Regions from separate parts of the Lysinibacillus sp. S1 genome, predicted to be linked through region 2. Evidence: riboswitches for the same ligand, from Rfam matches in the RefSeq annotation. Region 2 holds a riboswitch; each other region holds the start of a gene.
The links. Region 2 has a riboswitch for cobalamin ahead of cobT (nicotinate-nucleotide--dimethylbenzimidazole phosphoribosyltransferase). Riboswitches for the same ligand answer to the same signal wherever they lie in the genome.

Region 1 (7,711 bases), 1.8 Mb from region 2:
CGTAGTTATTGATAATTTCTTAAGTTGGGCAAAAAAATACGTTTAATTAAAATATAACCCATAAGTATACAATATACTTATGGGTTATATTGTTGAAAAAAAGAGGATGTCACTAGCAAAAAAAGCTCTTTTGTTAAGGCGAATGGTTGATTTCGGTTCCGCTAGCGTCCGATGCCGCTTCCCTCAATTCCGTTCGCTCTAGGGTCTACTCTGTGACGCTAGCTCCTCTCCCATCAACCATACATCAAGAGATTATTTTTCATATTAGCAGTAACGGATAAAATAGCCCATTAGAGAAAGGATAGGCACTTGGAGAAGTGATTAGTTACCCATAAAATCTTTGCTAAGATGGTAATTCTTGTGAAGCGGCAAGCCTTTTTCATACAAATTCTAATGAATGTTCAATACTATGACCCATAGGTATACAATATACTTATGGGCATTTTTTGTTTGGAAAGATGCTACTTCTGCATGAAATCTTCACACTTTCAAGATATACTTTTAAGAAATTCTAAAATGGTGGTTACGGATGAGAAAATTATCATTAAAGCTGGGCATTATCTTCTTCATCACATTGTTTTGTATTGAAACCTTTATGATGTTTTTTTTGCATGTTTCCTTGACGAATTCTAGAGTGGAAGAGGAACTAGAGCGTTTACAAGCGAGAGGAAATTCACATCGTACTATATTAGAACAGAACTTCAATAATGAAACACTAGCACATGTCGTTCTTATGGAATCAGAAGCAAGTACAGATGTCGTGGTGACTGACCATTTCGGGACAATCCTTGCATCCTCACAGCCACATCAAGAAATCAGTGATCTGATTCGTGAAATAGAGGGGGAAATACCTTATGAAGGAAGGGTTTTACAAGACAATTGGCAAGAAGTTAAAGCAATTGCGACTATAAGCCCTATTCAAAATCAGCAAGGAACGATTGGCTATGTATTTATGTTTCAAAATACCGATTCCATCCATGCATTAATGAAACGGCTGAATAAGCATTTTCTCATCGTGGGTATTGTATCTGGTCTAGTCAGTATTGCAGTCATTGTTGTTCTATCTCGTAAGCTGGCTAAGCCACTTATTCAAATGAAAGAGGCTACATTGAAAATGAGTAAGGGTGATTTTACAGTTGCTCTTTCTACGAATGGAAAAGATGAGCTTGGGGATTTATCAAATGCTATCCAGCTTTTATCCAATGATTTAAATCATCTAAGGCAAGAGCGTAAGGAGTTTTTATCGAGTATTGCACATGAGCTTCGTACACCGCTAACTTTTATTAAAGGCTATACAGACATTCTTGCTAAACGGGATTTAACAGAGCAAGATCGTCAAAAGTATTTAGCTATTATAATAGAAGAAACAAATAGACTTTCTAGATTAATCAAAGATTTATTTGATTTAGCGAAAATGGATGAAAACTCATTTGTAATTGAAAAACATTGCTTACATTTAGAGCCGTTTTTTACAAGCATTGAAGAAAAATTAAGTCCCGCTTTTCAAGATAAAGGTATCTATTTAGTTGTACGTTGTGATAATGGCTTAACACTATGTGCAGATGAAGCAAGACTTGAGCAAATTCTGATTAATCTATTAAATAATGCATTAATCTATTGTGCACCAGGAGATATGACTACAGTCACTGTAAAACAAGACAGTGGAATTTTAAGCATCATCGTTGAAGACACAGGGAAAGGAATTCCAAAGAAGGATTTACCGTATATTTTTGATCGGTTTTATCGAGTGGAAAAATCACGTAGTCGTGCTTTAGGTGGATCTGGACTTGGGCTTGCTATTGTCAAGGAGCTAGTACAAGCACATGGGGGAGAAATAAAGGTTAGAAGTGAAATAAATAAAGGGACTACTTTTGAATTATCATTTAAAGGAGTAGAAATGAATGAAAACGATTTTATGCATTGATGATGAACCAAGAATGTTAGATTTATTAACCCTTTATTTGGAACCACTATTTAATTGTAGAGCAATGTCTTCTATACAAGAGGCATTGCATTTTTTAGAAGAAGAGCATGTGGATTTAGTTCTTTTGGATATTATGATGCCAGAGATGGATGGGTGGCAGGTTTGCCAGGAAATTAGGAAGTTTTGGGATGTTCCTATCATTATGCTTACTGCAAAAGGAGAACACGCTGATATTGTAAAAGGTTTAAATCTTGGTGCTGATGACTACGTTTTAAAGCCTTTTGATGAGGAAGAATTGTTAGCACGCATACATGCTGTATTAAGAAGAACGATATCTGAAGAAAAAGTGATTAACTTTGAAGGGCTTTGTTTAGATAGAGAGTCCTTTGAAGTATATTTTCAACATAAGGCAATTCCATTAACACCAAAGGAATTTGCCATGCTCGCCCTATTTTTAGATTATCAAAATAGAGCATTTTCTAGAGAACACCTTATACATGCCGTTTGGGGATATGATGTAACGATTGAAGATCGTACCATTGATTCACATGTACGTAATTTACGAGAAAAATTAAGAAAAAGTGGTTTTCCGGCGGATGATTACTTGCAAACCGTTTGGGGCATCGGCTATAAATGGCATAAGTCTGCAAAGAGAAAGCAAATGGAACATAAAAGCTAGAAAATAACCTCTACCAGAATTGAAGGTAGAGGTTATTTTCTATTATTTTGGACTAAGCTCTTCTTCTGTTACCCATTTATGATTTGTTACAGCTTCACCACTTGTAGTGGAAGTATAATCAACCATATATACAGTTGTTTGCACAGCCTCGTCAATAAGGACAGTCGCATTTTCCATACCTTCCATATGTGTTGCGTCCGTTTTTACTTCTGTTCCAGGAGCCAGTGGTGCTTCTTGTGGGTCAATTAATTCTTCATGAATTACCCACTTATGCTTTTCTATTCGCTTTCCACCAGATGTAGGCTCATAGGAAATAACATAGGCAGTTGTAGTATAGGCACCTACTATTGTTGCTTCGGCCCCTTTCATACCTTCCATATGTCCATCTGTAATAATGGCTGTGCTTCCTATAGGAAATTTCGGATTTTCAGCTTTTTTTAACGTTACTGGTACTTCGCCAGAACTTGAATGGTTCATTGTAGAATGATCCATTTCTTCAGCAGCTTCATTAGAAGTGGACGCAGGTTTTGTTTGATCCTCTGTACAAGCCGATAAACTAATTAGAGCGACTACTGATAATAGTCCGACTGACCATCTTTTATTGAATTTCATATGATATCCTCCTCACTATGTGCTCCTAATGTAGCAAATAAATATGCAGAAACGATGGATATAACCTATGAAAAACATTTCTCTAGTCTGGCGGGGAGATATGCTATTGAATGGGCATGATCTTCAATGTTTTTTGTAATCTATGGGCGAAGATACCAGCAAAAATAGCTAAAATAATATCTTTTGGTAGTGGAGGAATCATCCAAAGCCAAGCGAGCTTATATGAAAAATTCTCTGGCGCACTTGCCCATAGCTTATAGGCAAAAAACATCCAATTTGTTCCTATCAAATAATTTATAGCCGTTGCTACCAAAGCAGCTACGATAAAACTTTTCTTTGTTCCGCTTCGTTCTACGATTAACCCCGCAACAAATGCCGCAAATATAAAAGTAATAATAAACCCAAAGGTAGGGCTTAAAATTTGGCCAATTCCACCCCCGAAACGAGCAAAGACAGGAGCTCCTGCCAATCCTACGCACATATAAATTGTGCAGGCGAGCGCACCTTTTCTACTACCAAGAATAAGCCCTGCTAAAATTGCAAAGAAGGTTTGAAGCGTAATGGGTACACCACCTACTACCATAAAAGGTGCAAAGGAAGTGATATTAGCACCCACCATCATTAGCGTTGTAAATAATCCAATGTAGGTAATGTCAACAGTTCTTAACTTATGGTGACTATGTTGTGTAACAGTTGCCATGATTTCACCTCGTTTTATAAGTTATTACTGCTAGTGTAAAAAACGAATACATTTGTGTCAACTTTATTATTTGTATAAGTTAACGCAATTACTGAATTAAATTGAAGTAGACTATCTATCTATAAAAATGTATGATAGAATCGTCACAATTTTATAACTTCAAATACTATTGGTGTGACATTTTGAATGTCACTTAAAAGGGAAGTCGGTGGAAGTCCGACGCTGTCCCGCAACTGTAACGATGAATCCTATAATATGATTTGCCACTGTTTAAGAATGGGAAGGCAATTATAGGATAGTGAATCGAAGCCAGGAGACCTGCCATTTAGTAATACCTGTAATGCCCACGAGGATGCAAGCAATTACGGACAATAGCTGGATATTTTTCTGACTTTGTTTAATCTTGGGTATTTCTATGCGCATTTTCGCATGGGATACCTTTTTTTATTGCTTCATTCATCAATATTCAGTAGGAGTTTAAAACAGATGAATAAAAAATTTATGTTATTTTCCTTCGTACTTTTCATGGTATTAATTGTTTCAATGACCTTTGCTGTAATRGTTGGCTCAGTTACAGTTACACCGTTATATGTATGGAAAGTCATTCTTTCTAAAATTCCTTTTATACAAAATTCGATCGAGCAAGATTGGAGTCGCTCTCAGGAAATCATCATCTGGCAAATAAGAGCACCTCGTGTTTTGCTAGCTGCGATAGTAGGAGCGGGGTTAGCTATTGCAGGGGCAGCCATTCAGGCACTAGTACGTAATTCTATTGCAGACCCGTATATTCTAGGGATTTCTTCAGGGGCAGCTGTCGGAGCTACTTCTGTGATTATTTTAGGAGCCTTTTCATTTTTAGGTATTTACGCTCTTTCAGTATCCGCATTCCTTGGTTCATTACTTGCCATTGCACTTGTCTTTTTCTTATCACGTGTTGGGGGACGTGTCTCTATTTTCCGCTTGCTATTGGCAGGCATGGCTGTGTCCTTTATCTTAACGGCTATCTCTAACTTTATTTTAATGATGTCAAAGCAAGAAGGGGCCTTAAAGGCTGTTATGTTTTGGATGCTAGGTAGTTTAGCTGGAGCCAAATGGAATAATATTGTGATTCCAGCTTTCGTATTCTTTATTGTATTTGGGCTACTGTGGCTACACTATCGCAATTTAAATTTATTATTACTAGGAGAAGAGGCGGCAGTGACATTAGGCGTTAATCTTCAGCAATTCCGTATTCAGTTAATACTACTAGTATCTCTATTAACAGGTGTGCTTGTCGCAGTTAGTGGTTCTATAGGATTTGTGGGATTGATTATTCCCCATATTGTGCGTTTAATTGTGGGCTCAAACTATAAATACGTAATACCTATCAGTGCTTTAATAGGTGGAATATTCTTAGTGTGGGCAGATGCCTTTGCTCGAATTATTATTGCTCCTCAGGAAATGCCAATTGGTATTATTACAGCTTTTTGTGGAGGACCATTTTTCATTTGGCTTCTCCGTCGTAACAATTATTCTTTCGGTGAAGGAGATTAACTTCCATGACATTAGAAGCGAAAAAAGTATCATTCTCCATTTACGATCAGCGTATACTGCATGATGTAAGTATTCAAATAAAAGAAAAGCAATTTGTTGGATTAATTGGTCCTAATGGGAGCGGAAAATCAACATTGTTAAAAAATATGTATCGTCTCCTAAAACCTGAAAGTGGCTCGGTAGTATTAAATGAGCAAGATATATTAAAGCAATCAAGCAAAGCAATTGCGAAAAATTTGGCTGTTGTAAGCCAAGAGACACCCGTATTATTTGATTTCACTGTGCATGATTTAGTCAGTATGGGAAGAACCCCACATAAAAAGCTGTTAGAGCTTGATCAAGAGAAAGATTTTCAAATTGTTAAAGAGGCTCTTAGGCAAACGGGCATATCGCATTTAGAGAAACGAAGCTTTAGTTCGCTTTCTGGTGGCGAGAAAAAACGTGTCATGGTTGCAAGGGCACTCGCTCAACAAGCACAGATATTAATATTAGATGAGCCGACGAATCATTTAGATATTCAACATCAACTTCAACTTATGGATTTAATTCAGACTTTGCATTTAACCGTAGTAGCAGCTTTACATGATTTGAATATTGCTGCTATGTATTGCGATCAAATTTACGTTTTACAGCAAGGGCGAATAGTTTGTCATGGTACACCAGAGGAAGTACTTACGCCAACAGTGCTGCAAGATGTATTTGGTGTTTTTGCGGATATTCAAATACATCCAATGACAGGGAAGCCGTATCTTACATATGTTCCTGAACAGTTCACGAAGGGGTTTAGCCAAATATAGAAAAGTGTCATCTTCTATTAGATACATAAAACAACCTTTAAGGAGTGACTGTATGCAAATAGCCTTTACGAAAATGCATGGTATTGGCAACAGCTATATCTATCTTGATCTTTTCCAACATGATTACAAGGAAGATATCTTTTGTGAATTGGCTCAAAAAATGGCCAATGTCCATACTGGTATTGGCTCAGATGGATTGATTATTATCCAACCCTCTAAAATTGCTGACTGTGGTATGCGTGTATTTAATAAAGATGGATCTGAGGGGACAAATTGTGGTAACGGTCTTCGCTGTGTTGCTAAGTATATTTTTGAACGTCATATTGTACGACAAGAGCTAATTACGATTGAAACGAAATCCGGGATTATGCTGGTACAGGTAGTGGTGCAAGACAATCGTGTAATAGAAGTGATTGTCGATATGGGCAAGCCTCTCTTATTGCGCAAAGACATTCCGATGTTAGGAAACCCAAATGAGCTTGTCATCAATGAAATATTTCCTTTACCCCAACAAACTCTTTTAGTAACAGCTTTGTTTTTGGGCAATCCCAATACCGTAGTTTTTGTGAATGCGATCGAGCAAGCACCATTAAGAACATTAGGCGGTATTATAGCAAACGATATGAGATTTCCTTATCGCTGCAATGTTGAGTTTGTAGAGGTTGTTCATGAGAAGGCATTAAAATGCTGCGTTTGGGAACGAGGTTCGGGTATAACAGAGGCATGTGGGACAGGTGCTTGTGCAGCGGTAGTGGCTGCTATATTAAATGGTTTTTGTCAGAAGGGAGAAGAGATAGTAGTCCAACTTAGTGGCGGTGACTTAGTCATACGATGGGCTGACAATGATCATATCTGGATGCGTGGACCTGCAGAATTTATCGCGGATGGTATTTATGAATTTTTATCTTAATTACTCCCATTTCATGCCATTTTAAATAAATGAATACAGGACGCCTCCGATTTAAGAGTGGCGTCCTATATTGTAAAGCCATTAAGATACTGCTTTTAAGCCTGCTACACCTACGATAATTGCTATGATACTGATAATACGTGATAGATTTTTGGATTCGCCAAAGAAAATGATATTTACGAGTACAGCTCCAACAGTACCAATTCCTACCCAAACAACATAGGCAATACTTAACTGCAAATAGTTGAAGGATGCATATAAAAGGGCAAAAGACACACCAAAACCACCAATATATAACATTAAGTTTCGTAATGTTTTATGCTGACTATAGAAGCGTAAGCCAACCACACCTATAATTTCAGACAATGCAGCTAAGATAATAAGTATCCAACCCATTATACATTCTCTCCTTTCGTTTGCATCTGCTCTTTAGAGGAATTATCCGCTAATTTTAGACCAATCACACCTAATAATAAAATAATCATGAACAGTCCTTTAATGGCATTAAATTCTCCTTCGAAAATGAAAATATCCATTAATGTGGTACCGATTGCAC
Region 2 (7,711 bases):
ATTCTCTTTGGCCATAGTATGGGTTCTTTCATTACTAGACGCTATATTCAATTATATGGAGAGCAAGTAGACAATGTTATTCTCTGTGGCACTGGAAATGTGACAGCCTTGCATGCTGTAGGAAATCTAGTAGCCAAGGCTTTAGCTAAGGGGCTAGGAAAAGAAACTGAAAGTAAGCTGTTAAATCGATTGAGCTTTGGTAGCTTTAATAAGCGATTTCCCAATCCGAAGACTGCCTATGATTGGTTATGTTCAGTACAACAAGAGGTGCAAAAGTATATCGATGATCCCTATTGTGGCTTTATTCCAACGAATCAATTTTTCGTGGATTTGACAACTGGCTTTGCCACACTAAATCGTAAAAAAGAATTAGCAAAAGTAAGAAAAGACCTTCCTATTCTCTTGATTAGTGGCAGTAAGGATCCAGTTGGTGAACAGGGGCTAGGCGTTTACAAAGTTGCTGAACAATTAGCAGCGGTGGGGGTAGAGGATGTAACGGTTTATTTATTCGAGGATAAACGACATGAAATTTTAAATGAAGACAATCAAGAAGCGGTCTTTCAAGTTTTATTACGGTGGTTAGAAAAATATGATAGAAACTAAATTGCAGCAGGCAGAGGTCGTAGCAATAGTGGGGCCGACTGCCTCAGGTAAAACGGCATTAAGCATTGAACTGGCAAAAAAATATCACGGTGAAGTCATTAATGGTGATTCCATGCAAGTTTATAAAGGGCTCGATATTGGGACAGCTAAAATTACCGAAGAAGAGATGGAGGGCGTTCCTCATCATTTACTAAGCTTTTTAGAGCCTACAGAACCCTTTTCGGTAGCAGATTATCAAAAATTAGTACGTGCGAAGATCGCGGAAATACAAGCTCGTCAAAAATTACCTATAATAGTAGGAGGCTCTGGCTTATATGTACAAGCTGTCCTCTATGATTTCCAATTTACTGATGAAAAAGTAGATGAAGAAGCACGAAAAGCCTACTATGAGGAATTAGCAAGGCTTGGCCCTGAGGCAATGCATGACAAACTAAAACAACTAGACCCTCAAACAGCGGAGACAATCCATCCAAACAATACACGTCGTGTTATTCGTGCATTAGAAATGCTGGAATTAAGCGGTGTATCAAAAGCAGCTGAAGCACAAAATCGAGGGGAAGTACCCCTTTACAATCATGTTATTTTAGGGTTAGGTCAAAACATGTCCCGTGACGTGCTATATGACCGTATTAATCGTCGTGTTGATTTAATGATGGAAAATGGTCTTCTGCAAGAGGTGAAGGGACTATGGCAGCAAAATATCCGTGGTGTGCAGTCTATACAAGCCATCGGATATAAAGAATTATATGATTATTTAGATGGCAAATGTACCCTAGAGGAAGCCATTGATAGCTTAACACAAAATTCCCGTCGCTATGCAAAAAGACAGCTTACTTATTTCCGTAATAAAATGGATGTCCATTTTATTACGCCGGATGATCGATTATAAGAATAAAGAAGAATTTCTAAAAATTACTAATTGATAAATTGGTAGAACATGCTACTATAGGAATGAAGAGGTAGAAAGTTAGTAGGGAGGCTATTTGATGAAATCAATCAATTTGCAAGATACGTTCTTGAACCAACTACGTAAAAACAGTGTTTTTGTAACTGTATTTCTGTTAAACGGATTTCAGTTAAAAGGGACTGTGAAATCATATGATAATTTTACAGTATTACTACTTGATGCTGAAAATAAGCAGCACCTAATCTACAAGCACGCCATTTCTACATTCGTACCAGCAAAACAAATAGAGTTTTTAGAGACAGAAGTATAATAAGTATGTTAAACAGTTAGTGTTCTCACACTGGCTGTTTTTTTTGCTACAAGCTATAATGATAGTGGAATTTGATATTTTGGAGGACAAAGTTTATGAAAACAATGGAAACAACACAATTATTAGATCTGTTAGATGCAAATGAGGACCTATATATTATCGATGTTCGTGAAGAGGATGAAGTAGCACATGGCATGATCCCAGGTGCTAAACATATTGCACTCGGAACTATCCCTGAACGTTTAGAGGAATTAGATGTAGAAAAGCCATATATTATTGTATGTAAGGCTGGAGCTCGTTCTGCCAATGCGTGTGCTTACTTAGAGGCACAAGGATTTGATGTAACAAACCTTGAAGGCGGCATGCTGGCTTATGATGGAGAATTAGAATTTAAATAAATCATGAAAAAAAGAAAGAGCATATACTCTTTCTTTTTTCATGATTATTTTTTCACGGCGTCCATGATAAAATTAAAATTCTCTTCAAAGTTTTTGTAGATATTAACATTTTTTTGTCCCTGCACTTTTGAAGCATAACTAGCAAAGTTTAGACCAGCTCCATAAATTTGTAGTGCTCCATTCGCCAAATCCCCTTTTTGGAGAAGCTCAATGCCATCTTTCAAGAAATTTTGACTCTCCTCGAAATGACACTCCGTAATGTATTTATCACCACTATGAAATAATTTTAAATTTTCTAGTATTTTATTTGCTGTCTCTTCGCTGATCGAAGCGTCGATATTGATTAATAACTGATTGATCGGTTTTACGAGTTTGGCATAGAGGCTATCGTGCGTTTCACAGGTTTCAGCAATAGCGTTTCTTAATTCTTTTGCATTCATCGTATCTACTCCTAACTTTTCATCGTTTTACTATTTGATACTTACCCTAATTTTAATCAACTGAATACTGAATTTTTAGAAATAATTTATGTTTACATTGAACAGATTATTAAGGTTTTCAACTTTTATGTTCAACATTACTCAGTGAATTGGCAAAACATATGCTACGGAAGGTAGAGATGATGGAAAAGTCTGTAGTTTATTTGTTAAGACAATTGATTTAGTAATTAGTTCTTGTACAAGCTGAGTGTTAGGCATAGAGAAATCTTTAAAAGCAATAATTAAGGAAGACTAGGAATCAAGTGAAAGATTCACAGGCTATTGATAAGCTTATATTGGGAATTGGAGTATGTACTAAGTTAACACTCAAAAAATTTTTTCCTCTTGACACTAAAAAAGTTGTAAAGTAGATTTAACATAATTACATAAAAGCAATAGGTGCCCACTAGGGAGAATAGGGAATAAAGTGAAAAGCTTTAGCGGACCCGCCACTGTATAAGGGAGTTTCATAGTGTATGCCACTAGCGAAAAGCTGGGAAGGTACTATGAGGTGTTGAACTTGAGCCAGGAGACCTGCCTACATGCTTTAGAAGATATAGATGATGGAAAAGTCTGTAGTTTATTTGTCATGACAATAAACTACAGACTTTTTATTTTGTCTTAATGAGAACGAGAGGAGAAATAATCATGCAATTATTACAAGACACGATTCAAAACATTCAAGGGGTTGATATGAAAAGTATGGAGCAAGCTAGAATGCGGATTGATGCGCTTTGTAAGCCCCCGGGTAGCTTGGGTAAACTAGAATCAATTGCCGTACAGCTCTCTGGTATAACAGGACAATTATATCCGACGGTCGACAAAAAGGTGATGATTGTCTGTGCTGCAGATCATGGTGTTTGCGAGGAAGGTGTAACCACGAATCCACAAGATGTTACGGTCTTTCAAACATTAAATTTTCCTAAGGGGGGTACAGGCGTTTGTGCGATTGCGGGGATTACCAATGCAAAGGTGGTCACAGTAGATGTGGGAGTAAAAGAAGATATTTCACTTGATGCAGGTGTCATTATTCATAAAATTAAATACGGTACCGATAACATGGCACACGGTCCAGCTATGGCCAAACAAGAAGCCATTCAATCGATAGAAGTAGGAATCCGTGTGGCCACTGAGGAAATCATAAAAGGTGCTGATGTACTTGGGACTGGAGAAATGGGCATCGGCAATACAACACCAAGTGCTGCGATATTAGCTGTTTTGACGGGATGCAACCCTATCGAAGTAACGGGGTTTGGTGCAGGAGTAGGCCAAGGAGGCATTGCCTATAAAGCGGCAGTTATTGAAAAAGCAATTACCTTAAATAAGCCTAATCCAAGTGATGTTATTGATGTTCTGGCTAAGGTTGGAGGGTTAGAGATAGGGGCGATGACAGGTATTATTCTTGGCGCTGCTGCCCATCGTAAACCCGTTGTCATTGATGGATTTATTTCGACTATAGCCGCCCTCATTGCTTATAAGCTCGAACCAAAAGTAATCGATTATATCATTCCTTCCCATGCTTCAGAGGAACCAGGGGCAAAAATTGCCGCTGCCTTACTGGGCATTGAACCGATGTTGCATATGAATATGCGTTTAGGCGAAGGTTCTGGAGCAGCCTTAGCCTTTCCTCTTTTAGATGCAGCTTGCTCGATGATGAAAAACATGGTGACTTTAGAAGAATCAATGCAGTTGTTAAAAAGGTAAGTTAAATGTCTCTTTTTTAATCAAATAAGGAATGAAACATTAGCTTAAACAATAAAACAGCCAATGACTTAATTTTTGGTCATTGGCTGAATGGTTATGCACGATTTAACTTTCGTAATGGCAAGCGCCACTTCATCATATAGGAAAGAATACGTAAAGCTGTAATCACTGCGAATAAAATATAAAGGAATATGTCCCCTGTAAAAACCTCGAATCCGATTAGCAGTCCAGCAAGAGCTGCCCAAACACCATAAACTTCATCACGGAGAACTAATGGTTTTCTTCTAGCTAATAAATCTCGTACAATACCACCACCTGAACCTGTCAAAACAGCAGCTACAATGACTGCGCTCACTGGCATATCAAGCTTGACAGCATAGAGTGCGCCTTGAATAGCGAATGCTGATAAGCCAATCGCATCTGTGAAGTTACCCCAACGATGCCAATGTTGAATCAGATGATGCGGAAAAATAAAGAATATCGTAATCGCAGCAAGCGCTATTTGAAACATCATATCCTGTCCCCAAAGCGTTGTGACAGGTAGTCCAATGAGTAAATTTCGAATAGCTCCTCCACCAAAAGCAGTCACAATACCAAGTATATATACACCGAATAAATCGTATTCTTCTTCCATGGCAATAATTGCCCCAGAAATAGCAAAGGCAATTGTTCCTATAATACTAAAAACCTCCCAAGCCATCCCTTTCACCCCTTCTATCAATAAATAAACTTTATTAAAAGTTAAAAGACTTTTTACGTAACAGAATCTATGAATTTAATAGCCAAAATCGGTCATTAAATACGCTTCTTGAAATAAGTCCGCACATTAGCTTAGCGTAAAATCCCCTTAGAAACAATAGGCAAGTTTTACAGGTGCACATACAAATTGATAAAATGTGATTAAAATAAAGAAAAACATTCGTCAAAAGCGTTCATATACCAGTAGTTGGTTAGGGAATTCTAGAGTGATTGAAGTCAATTTAGATAGTCAATAAATCTTCCTGATTGAAATGCGAGACATTGTGAAATGGAGAAGAAAGAATGACGTTTACATCAAATTTATCAACAGAAACGCTGTCATTAGCGGCAAAAGTAGAGGAGCAAGTTCGGCCTTATCATGCCAAGGTAGAAGAAATGGCGTTCTACAATCAGCAGAAGGTGCTAGCAGCTTTCAGAAAGCATCAAGTAAGTGATTATCATTTACATCCATCAAACGGCTATGGCTATGATGATGAGGGACGGGATAATCTAGAGCGTGTTTATGCGGAAGTATTTGGTGCAGAGGCAGCCATAGTCCGACCACAAATTATTTCAGGGACACATGCAATCACGCTTAGTCTATTCGGTGTTTTGCGTCCTGGTGATGAGCTGCTTTATATTTCTGGTCAGCCATATGATACATTGCAATCCATTGTCGATGGTGGTGATAAAGATACAGGTTCACTGAAAGATTATAAAATCGGTTATCGACATGTGGATTTACTAGATAATCAGGTCATTGATTGGGCAGGTGTAGAAGCGGCCATTACAGCACAAACCAAAATGATTGCGATTCAGCGTTCAAAAGGCTATGCAACACGTCCATCCTTTACAATTGAAGAAATTGTAGAAATGTGTGTAAAGGTACGTAAAATAGCTCCGAAAGCTATTATATTTGTAGATAACTGCTATGGCGAGTTTGTAGAGGCGCAGGAACCTACAGAGGTCGGTGCTGACTTAATGGCAGGATCGCTCATTAAAAATCCAGGTGGAGGCTTGGCTAAAATTGGTGGCTATATTGCTGGCCGAGCAGATTTAGTGGAGAAATGTGCCTATCGTATGACATCTCCAGGTATTGGAGCCGAAGCGGGGGCCACATTAAATACACTAGGTGATTTTTATCAAGGATTTTTCCTGGCACCACATGTTGTATCGCAAGCACTAAAAGGGGCGATATTTACAGCTGCAATGCTTGAGGAAATCGGCATGAGCACTTCTCCGAGCTATCACGCGAAGCGTACAGATTTAATTCAATCAGTATCGTTCCAAACAGCTCAGCAAATGATTGACTTTTGTCGCGAAATACAAGCGAACTCACCGATAAATGCCCATTATGCTCCTGAGCCAGCCTATATGCCAGGCTATGAAGATGATGTCATTATGGCGGCTGGAACATTTATTCAGGGGTCCAGCATTGAGCTAACAGCGGATGGCCCGATACGACCGCCATATACAGCATTTATCCAGGGCGGACTAACATATGAACACGTTAAATTTGCTATTTGCAGTGCAGTTCAAGCCATTCAAAAAGCATAACAAGACAATAGATAAAGCCTAAATATGAATAGTTTTTTACAATTTTTAATCAGATTGAAAAAAATAGTGCCAACCATGTTAGATAACCTTACATGGTTGGTTGACAGTAAAAAAATTTCGTTATATGATAAGCGGGTATTGGAGGAGGACTTAAATGAGTCGTGAAATTAGACGAACTATGCCGTTATTATCGATGAGTATCGTGATGCAATTAACAGAGCTTTCGGCAAGACAAATTCGTTATTATGAAGAACACCATTTAATTGAGCCGCACCGAACAGAAGGCAATCGACGTATGTTTTCACTGAATGACGTCGATACATTGCTTGAGGTTAAAGACTACTTAGAACAGGGTATGAATATGGCGAAGATTAAAAAAATATTTGCTAAAAAGAAAAATCCTGTTGCAACAACTGATGAGCAAGATTTAAGTGATTCAGAATTACGTCAAATTATGCGCGAAGAAATGCGTCAAGCACAGCGCATGCAAAAATCGTCCATCCGAAGAGGGGATTTATCTCGATTCTATTAATAAATAGGGTAGGGTAAACATAAAAGCTAGACAAATTATAGGAGTGTGGAAAACTGTGGGTAAATACACAAAAGAGGACATTAAACGTCTCATCGAAGAAAAAAACGTAAGCTTTATTCGTTTACAATTTACAGATATTCTTGGCACTATCAAAAATGTTGAGATTCCTGTAAGTCAATTAGACAAAGCACTTGAAAATAAAATGATGTTTGATGGCTCATCTATTGAAGGTTTCGTTCGAATCGAAGAATCTGATATGTATTTATATCCTGATCTTGATACTTTCGTAGTATTCCCTTGGACTTCTGAAAAAGGGAAAGTAGCACGTTTTATCTGTGATGTTTACACTGCGAAAGGCGAACCGTTTGCTGGTGACCCACGTAACAACCTAAAACGTATTCTTAAAAAAATGGAAGAAATGGGCTTCTCAAGCTTCAATTTAGGGCCTGAGCCAGAATTCTTCTTATTCAAATTAGATGCAAA
Region 3 (7,711 bases), 1.1 Mb from region 2:
TGACCCTTGGCAATCTTTTAGGTGGAGCCGTGATTGTGGAGCAGGTTTTTAGCTGGCCCGGACTCGGCAGGTACTTAATAGAATCCATTATGAACAGGGATTATCCAGTTGTACAATGCTATGTGTTAATTATTGCGGTTATCTATGTGCTTGCCAATTTATGTACAGATATATTGCATCGTTTATTGGACCCTCATCTAATGATGAAGGGTAGGAGAGATTAAAAATGAAATTTGTACGAACAAAAAGTGGCAACTTAACAGGATTAATCAGTCTATTCCTCCTTGTCATTACTGGCTTATTAGGACTGTTGGCGCCAATTTTAATGCCACACGACCCTTTTGCTGTCGATATTGCTAAGAAATTTTCAGTCCCGTCTTGGGACTATCCATTAGGTACAGATCATTTAGGAAGGTGTATCTTGTCACGCCTTCTTTTAGGTATTCGTTATTCTTTAGGTTCAGCGCTCATCATTCAGCTAGTCGCTATTGTTTTAGCTATCCTACTGGGTGCTTTTGTAGCGTTGAAAAGAGGATTAATTGATTTTCTTTTTATTCGATTATGTGATATTTTATTAGCCTTTCCGACACTCGTACTTGCATTTGGACTGTTAGGTATATTAGGTCCTAGCTTAAAAAATGTTTTAATAGCGCTCATTTTCACACAGCTTATTTATTATGCAAGAATGATCCGAGGTTTGTTTATTGGCATCAATGAGAAAGACTTTGTTCAAGCTGCTAGGATAACGGGCACTACAGGTATCCAATTAATTAGACGCCATTATATACCCAATCTATTGCCATCTATTGTCACGATTGTCGCATTAGATATCGGGAAGGTGATTTTAGAAATTGCAGGCTTTTCGTTTATCGGACTTGGGGTGCAGGCACCGATCCCAGAATGGGGCATGATGATCAATGAAGGAAAGCAATACATGAGACAGCATCCTGAATTAATGCTTTATCCAGGACTTGCCATCATCCTTGTTGTGTTATTGTTTAATCAATTAGCAAATCGTTTAAAAAGGCTTGACTAGGAAAGGGGAAGTTATGGAGAAAGTTTTAGAAGTGATAGACCTCACAGTCAAAATAGGGGAGAAAAATATATTAACCTCTATCAACCTGACAGCTTATAAAGGGCGAGTCCTAGGAATTATCGGGGAAAGTGGCAGTGGCAAGTCCATGCTTTGCCATGCCATCATGCAAACATTACCGTCCTTTGCCCATGTCAGCCAAGGGGACGTACTCTATCTGCAAGAAAATTTATTAAACGTTTCAGCTACTAAATGGAGAGCTTATCGTGGCAGACATCTTTCGATGATTTTGCAAAACCCATCCGCTGCATTTGATCATATTCAAACGATTGAAAGTCATTTTCGAGAAACATTAAAAGCACACTTTAAGCTTACAAAAAAAGAAATGAGACAGATCGCCCTTGATGCTTTGAAAAAAGTTCATTTACCTCAGCCAGAGCAGCTCTTGTCCTACTATCCTTTCCAGTTAAGTGGAGGCATGCTACAGCGAGTGATGATTGCTCTGTCAATGGCGATACAGGCCTCCCTCTACATCGCAGACGAGCCTACGACTGCTCTGGATACCATCAATCAGAAACAAGTATTAACACTATTTAATCAAATTCGCTCAGAAACAGATGCTACCATACTCCTTGTCACGCATGATTTAGGTGTCATTGCTGAGCTTGCGGACGATGTGGCTGTGATGTATCAAGGAGAAATCGTTGAGCAAGCAAATGTTTTTGATTTTTTTGATGCGCCTCAGCATCCCTATACCAAGAAACTTTTACAAGCGAGAATGCTATGAGGTGATAAAATGACGCTACTAGAAGTAAAAAATATTGAGAAATACTATGCGCAAAGACCATTTCTATTCAAACGAGGACAGGAAGCCCCTGTATTAGAGAATGTGACATTTTCACTTCAGGAAGGAGAATGTCTTGGCATCGTCGGTCAAAGTGGTTCTGGAAAAAGCACATTAGGGCGCATTATTTTAGGGATTGAACGACCAACAAACGGAGAGCTGATCTTTCAAGGTGTCAATTTATACGAAGCACCCAGCAAAGAGAAAAAAATGATACGAAGAAATTTACAGGCTGTTTTTCAAAATAGTTATCATTCATTTAATCCAAAACAGACGATTTTCGAAATACTCGAAGAACCGTTTTTGAATTTCGAGCATTTTAGCAAAGCAGAGCGACAACAGAAAGTAAGGGAATTACTAGACTGTGTAGAGTTAGAGTGGGCAATGGCTCAAAACTATTCCTCACAGCTAAGTGGGGGACAGCAGCAACGAGTCAACATTGCTAGAGCTCTTGCATTAAAGCCGAAACTGATTGTTTTAGATGAGGCCATTAGTAGTCTTGATATGATTTTGCAAAAGACGATTATAGAGCTACTGCAAAGACTTCAAAAAGAGCTACAGCTTGCTTATCTATTCATTTCACATGATTTACAGGCCACACGTTTTATGTCAGATCGCATCCTTGTGATGCAGCATGGTCAGCTAGTGGAGGAGATAGGCAAGGATGGGACATATCAGCACCCCGCTTCACAAGCGTTATACAATGCAATTTTGCCATCACACCCGCGGGAAAGAAAAAAGAAGGATAGACCCAATTAAACAGAAACGCCATTTTGAGAAATTAAAAATGGCGTTTTCTTAATTTTTAAAGCAATATAGAAACAAAAATAAATAAAATTAATCAAGATATTAATTTTATTTATTTTTTAATTAAAATTATTAATTTTATTATTTACATCTTTAATTTCTTTATTATATAATCAGCTTAACTTAAAGGAAGGAGTTCACTATGGCTTATCAAGTAATCACAAATTGTCCTGTCTGCAGTAAAACATTAAAAATTACGAAGTTACAGTGTTCTCATTGTCACACGACCATTGAAAATGAGTTTGAATTGTCGAAGCTAGCATCCTTATCACAGGATCAGCTTCATTTTGTGGAAGTATTTTTAACCTGCCGAGGAAATATTAAAGAGGTTGAAAAGGAACTGGGGGTTTCGTATCCAACAGTTCGAGGCAAGCTAAATGATATTATTTCATCCCTTGGCTATGCTCAAAAGAAGAAAAATGAAGTAGATGAGAAAAAAATTGTAAGCATGCTTGAAAATGGCGAAATCACAACAGATGAAGCCATAAAGCTCTTAAAAGACGAATAGGGAGGAACGACCATGAAAGAGGAAATTACAAAAGTGTTAACGATGATTCAAGAGGGCAAAATTGATGCGGATAAAGGATCAGAGCTGATTCAAGTGCTACAACAGAAAGAAGAATCAGAGAATAAATTTGTGGAAAAAACAAAGTATTTAGATAAAACGTTAAAGGTCCGTGTTGTATCCACCGAAAATGATAATGTCACGGTAAATTTACCAATTAAACTTGTCAAAGCCGTATTGATGGCAGGACACAGCATCGCTGCAAGTATTCCGCAATCTGAAAAATACGTAAAAGATATCGACATCAATCTTCTTCTTGAAGCAATTGAAAATGAACTAGATGGACAAATTGTAGATATAAAATCAGCAAACGGAGATTCCGTTGCAGTCTTCATTGAGTAGAGGCGACGAATGATGCATGTAAAAGTGAAAGCAAAAGACGTTCGCTTTACCGTCCCTGTTCCCTATACTGTGCTAACCATTGTCCTCTCCATTTTAACTTCTAAATGGATTCAGCAACAAGCCAATAAGTGGACAAAGGCATACTTCGATAAAAAGAAAATAGACTTTACCTTTCCCCTCATCGACAAAGAAATGTTAAAGCCGATTATCAAGGAACTACAAAATTATAAAGGACTTGTGCTAGTCGATGTCAAAGCTCAGGACGGGACTGAGGTTAAGGTTAGACTATAATCCCAATGATAGAATGGTAAGAGCATGTTATGATAAAAGCATGCTCTTTATTAATGTAATGAGCATCATTTGAAATGGGTAAGAGATGATCATTATTTCAGGACTTACGATAGAGACAACTATTTTTCAATGGTACATAAAATAGAAGATTTCTTTAAACTCAAATTAGAATTCTAGATCCATTTTAATAGAAAATCACGTACATCGTTAAAAATAGATTTTTGATTTGGGTATAAGTGATTAGTGGTAATCTATTTGGAACTACATAATTAAAAATACTGAATAATCCAAAAATAAAGAAGTTTAGAATCTAGATTTACTTTTCATTTGAAGGATGGTAAACTTAAAACTATTGAACAACAACAATATATTGTGTTCGTTTTACTAAGGTACTACTATATGTAGTTTAAAAGGGAAGTTCGGTACAATTCCGACGCTGTCCCCGCAACTGTTAAGCTGACGATGATAGCATCCACTGTGCATGCGCATGGGAAGGAAATCAGAGAATGAAGCAAAGCCAGGAGACCTGCCTTTATAAAACAAATTAATCATTTCTTCGGGGATTAAGAGATGGGAACGTCGGTATTTTTAGTATGTTAACGTTTCCATTTTAGCTATCTCTCTTAAAGAGATAGCCTTTTTATTTTATGAAAAGAGGGATTTCTATGAAACTTTATACGAAAACAATTTGTCCAAAATGCCTGTGGGTAAAATCTGAATTACAACGTGCAGGACTTGAAGCAGAAATTGTTAACATTGATCACGATGAACAAGCTAAGCAAACCATTATAGATGCAGGTTTTTTAAGTGTGCCTGTTTTAGAAATGAATGAAACCTTTATAGGAGATGTTCAGGAAATTGTTTCTCAAATTGAGTTGATTACCCTATGATCGTTTATGCAAGTCGTACAGGCAATGTCCGAAATGTTGTATCCAAATTAAAGGCAGAAGCTATCGAGCTCTCTGAAGAATTGCGACTGAATAAGCCGTATCTTTTAATTACCTACACAGATGGTTTAGGTGACATTCCAGCGAAGGTGCAACGCTTTTTAGAAAAAAACAGAGATTTTTGTAAAGGAGTAGTTGCCAGTGGCAATAGTAACTTTGGCCATCATGTATTTGGCGCTGCTGGTGAGAAAATTGCTACTACCTATCATGTACCCTTAGTAAGGAAATTAGATTTACGAGGCAATCAAACAGATTATGAAGCAATACAAACGTTTTATGAAACGAGGGTAATGAGATGAAAACCTATTTAAAGCTTAATAATGACGTACTGAATCGTTATAGTACAACTGGATTACTTGAGTTAGAAAAAGATCGTGAAGCTACGCGCCGCTACTTTTTAGAGTATGTCAACGTACGTTTGCGTTATTTTATAGATATTGAGGAAAAAATCCGCTATTTAGTTGATGAGGGCTACTATGAGAAAGCATTTATCGACATGTACGAAATGGAATTTATTAAGAAGTTGTATAAAAAAGCCTATGATTATAATTTCCGTTTCCCATCCTTTATGAGCGCCAGCAAGTTTTATGATAGCTATGCTATGAAAAGTCGTGACGGCGAAGAGATTTTAGAAAAATATGAGGATCGTATTGTTATTATTGCTTTGTATTTAGCTCAAGGCAACACAGCTTTAGCAGAACGTTCTGTCGAAGCGATGATGGAAGCCTATCAACCTGCCACACCAACTGCATTGAATAGTGGCAAGAAAGCACGTGGTGAATTAGTAAGCTGCTTTAAATTATCAATGGATGACTCCATGAATAGTATTGCTGAAAATATTGGCTATTGTTTAGAGCTATCACGCCTTGGTGGTGGAGTTGGGGTCAACTTAACAGATTTACGTCCATTAGGTGATCCAATTAAAGAGATATTAAATCGTGCAAGTGGTGTCATCCCAGTAGCGAAACTGTTAGAAAATTCTTTCAGTTATTCTAATCAGTTAGGGCAACGAAATGGCTCAGGTGTTGTCTATCTAAATATTTTCCATGCAGACATAGAAAATTTCATTTCATCAAAAAAACCAAATGCTGATGATAAAATTCGCCTCGCTACCCTTTCAACAGGGATTATTATACCTAGTATTTTCTTCGAACTGATGAAACGTGATAAGGATATCGTTTTGTTTAGCCCATATGATATTTTTAAAGAATATGGCAAACGTATGTCTGAAATTTCCATTTCAGACATGTACTACGAGCTACTTGATAACCCTAAAATTCGTAAAATTAAACGTTTAAATGCACGTAAGCTTTACACAGAGGTGAAAAAAGCACAATTTGAATCAGGCTATCCGTTTGAAATCTTTGATGATAATGTCAATAAGGTACATCCTTTAAAAAATATTGGACGTGTCAAAATGTCCAATTTATGTACAGAAATCTTACAAGTACAAGAGACAAGTATCATTACGGACCAGGATCAACCAAATGACTATGGATTAGATGTATCGTGTAACTTAGGTTCCATCGATATCCATGCAGCAAGTAAAGTCAATGATTTCGGCGCATTAGTCGATACAGCCATGCACCTATTAACGAATGTATCGCAAATGACGCACATTAAGAATGTACCGTCTGTTGCAAAAGCCAATCAATTAATGCATTCAGTAGGGCTTGGCTGTATGAACCTCCATGGGCATCTCGTGACAGAAGGCATCCTGTACGGCTCAAAAGATTCCATTGATTTCATGGATCACTTTATGGAAGCGATGAACTATTATTCTCTGAAATCTTCGATGGAAATGGCGAAAGAAAAAGCTGCAACCTTCTACCGATTTGAGGACAGTGATTATGCATCAGGTAGCTATTTTGACCAATATATCAATAAAACTGAAGAAGAACTATCGCCTGCTGTGTTGAAGGCGCTTGGCAATATTCCAATCATCACAAACAAGATGTGGGAAACGTTAAAGCAGGATGTAATGCAGTACGGTCTATTCCATTCCTATCGTTTGGCTATTGCCCCAACTGGTAGTATTTCATATATTCGTAGCTGTACGGCTTCAATCGCACCATGTACAGAGCGCGTAGAGGTTCGTGATTACGCCGATAGTAGAACCATTTATCCAATGCCTCATTTAACAAATGACAATAGTCATTTATATGTGGAGGCGTATGATGTGAATCCTTATGATTTAATTGATTTATATGCAGCTTCTCAAAAGCACGTTGACCAAGGTATTTCCATGACGCTTTATGTAAAGGACAATTGGACAACCGAACAATTGGCTAAAGTATACATTTATGCGTGGATAAAGGGCATTAAGTCTGTTTACTATGTTCGTCAACGATTACAAAGCTTAGAGGAGTGTGTAGCATGTCAAATATAATTTATGAGGCAGTCAATTGGAATAAGGCAACAAGTGAGCTTGCCCAAATATTTTGGGACCAGCAATGGAAGCAAATTTGGTTTCCAGAAGAAATTGCGGTCAGTAAAGATATTAAACAATGGAAAAGCTTTGAGCATCAGGACACATATAAAAAAGTATTTGCAGGATTAACCTTACTGGATACTGTACAAACAAATATCGGGATGAATCGTGTTGCTGCTTATACAGACGATTTACAGGAAAAGGCTGTCCTAACCGTTTTTGATGCATTCGAGGCGATACATGCCAAGTCCTATTCTTATATTTTCACAACGCTTTGTACAAACGAAGAAATCGACGAGCTATTTGAATGGGTTAAGAAAAATGAATTTCTACAGTATAAGGCCAATAAAATAGCAGACATTTATAATAGTATTGAAGAAGGCAATCCAGAGAGCTTATGGAAAGCGATGTTTTCATCCGTTATGCTTGAATCTTTCCTGTTTTATTCTGG

Region 1: another riboswitch for cobalamin. It lies ahead of ACHZEU_RS16380 (FecCD family ABC transporter permease); the one in region 2 lies ahead of cobT (nicotinate-nucleotide--dimethylbenzimidazole phosphoribosyltransferase).
Region 3: another riboswitch for cobalamin. It lies ahead of ACHZEU_RS01820 (glutaredoxin); the one in region 2 lies ahead of cobT (nicotinate-nucleotide--dimethylbenzimidazole phosphoribosyltransferase).

The regions. Positions count from the first base shown of each region.
Region 1 covers NZ_CP173154.1:3,288,883-3,296,593, forward strand. Annotated here, with positions in the region: gene ACHZEU_RS16355 (NADPH-dependent FMN reductase) at 1-46, shown strand, start outside; gene ACHZEU_RS16360 (ATP-binding protein) at 530-1,924, shown strand; gene ACHZEU_RS16365 (response regulator transcription factor) at 1,902-2,603, shown strand; gene ACHZEU_RS16370 (YdhK family protein) at 2,646-3,215, opposite strand; gene ACHZEU_RS16375 (biotin transporter BioY) at 3,319-3,915, opposite strand; cobalamin riboswitch at 4,069-4,256, shown strand; gene ACHZEU_RS16380 (FecCD family ABC transporter permease) at 4,402-5,448, shown strand; gene ACHZEU_RS16385 (heme ABC transporter ATP-binding protein) at 5,454-6,245, shown strand; gene dapF (diaminopimelate epimerase) at 6,298-7,155, shown strand; gene ACHZEU_RS16395 (multidrug efflux SMR transporter) at 7,237-7,551, opposite strand; gene ACHZEU_RS16400 (multidrug efflux SMR transporter) at 7,551-7,711, opposite strand, start outside.
Region 2 covers NZ_CP173154.1:1,483,527-1,491,237, reverse strand. Annotated here, with positions in the region: gene ACHZEU_RS07870 (alpha/beta fold hydrolase) at 1-603, shown strand, start outside; gene miaA (tRNA (adenosine(37)-N6)-dimethylallyltransferase MiaA) at 590-1,492, shown strand; gene hfq (RNA chaperone Hfq) at 1,590-1,820, shown strand; gene ACHZEU_RS07855 (rhodanese-like domain-containing protein) at 1,916-2,218, shown strand; gene ACHZEU_RS07850 (hypothetical protein) at 2,263-2,658, opposite strand; cobalamin riboswitch at 3,078-3,254, shown strand; gene cobT (nicotinate-nucleotide--dimethylbenzimidazole phosphoribosyltransferase) at 3,346-4,401, shown strand; gene ACHZEU_RS07840 (trimeric intracellular cation channel family protein) at 4,496-5,101, opposite strand; gene ACHZEU_RS07835 (methionine gamma-lyase family protein) at 5,443-6,696, shown strand; gene ACHZEU_RS07830 (MerR family transcriptional regulator) at 6,851-7,228, shown strand; gene glnA (type I glutamate--ammonia ligase) at 7,284-7,711, shown strand, end outside.
Region 3 covers NZ_CP173154.1:344,236-351,946, reverse strand. Annotated here, with positions in the region: gene nikB (nickel ABC transporter permease) at 1-224, shown strand, start outside; gene ACHZEU_RS01850 (ABC transporter permease subunit) at 227-1,036, shown strand; gene ACHZEU_RS01845 (ABC transporter ATP-binding protein) at 1,050-1,820, shown strand; gene ACHZEU_RS01840 (ABC transporter ATP-binding protein) at 1,830-2,636, shown strand; gene ACHZEU_RS01835 (DUF2089 domain-containing protein) at 2,827-3,192, shown strand; gene ACHZEU_RS01830 (SHOCT-like domain-containing protein) at 3,205-3,591, shown strand; gene ACHZEU_RS01825 (hypothetical protein) at 3,601-3,882, shown strand; cobalamin riboswitch at 4,253-4,431, shown strand; gene ACHZEU_RS01820 (glutaredoxin) at 4,548-4,772, shown strand; gene nrdI (class Ib ribonucleoside-diphosphate reductase assembly flavoprotein NrdI) at 4,769-5,128, shown strand; gene nrdE (class 1b ribonucleoside-diphosphate reductase subunit alpha) at 5,125-7,218, shown strand; gene nrdF (class 1b ribonucleoside-diphosphate reductase subunit beta) at 7,206-7,711, shown strand, end outside.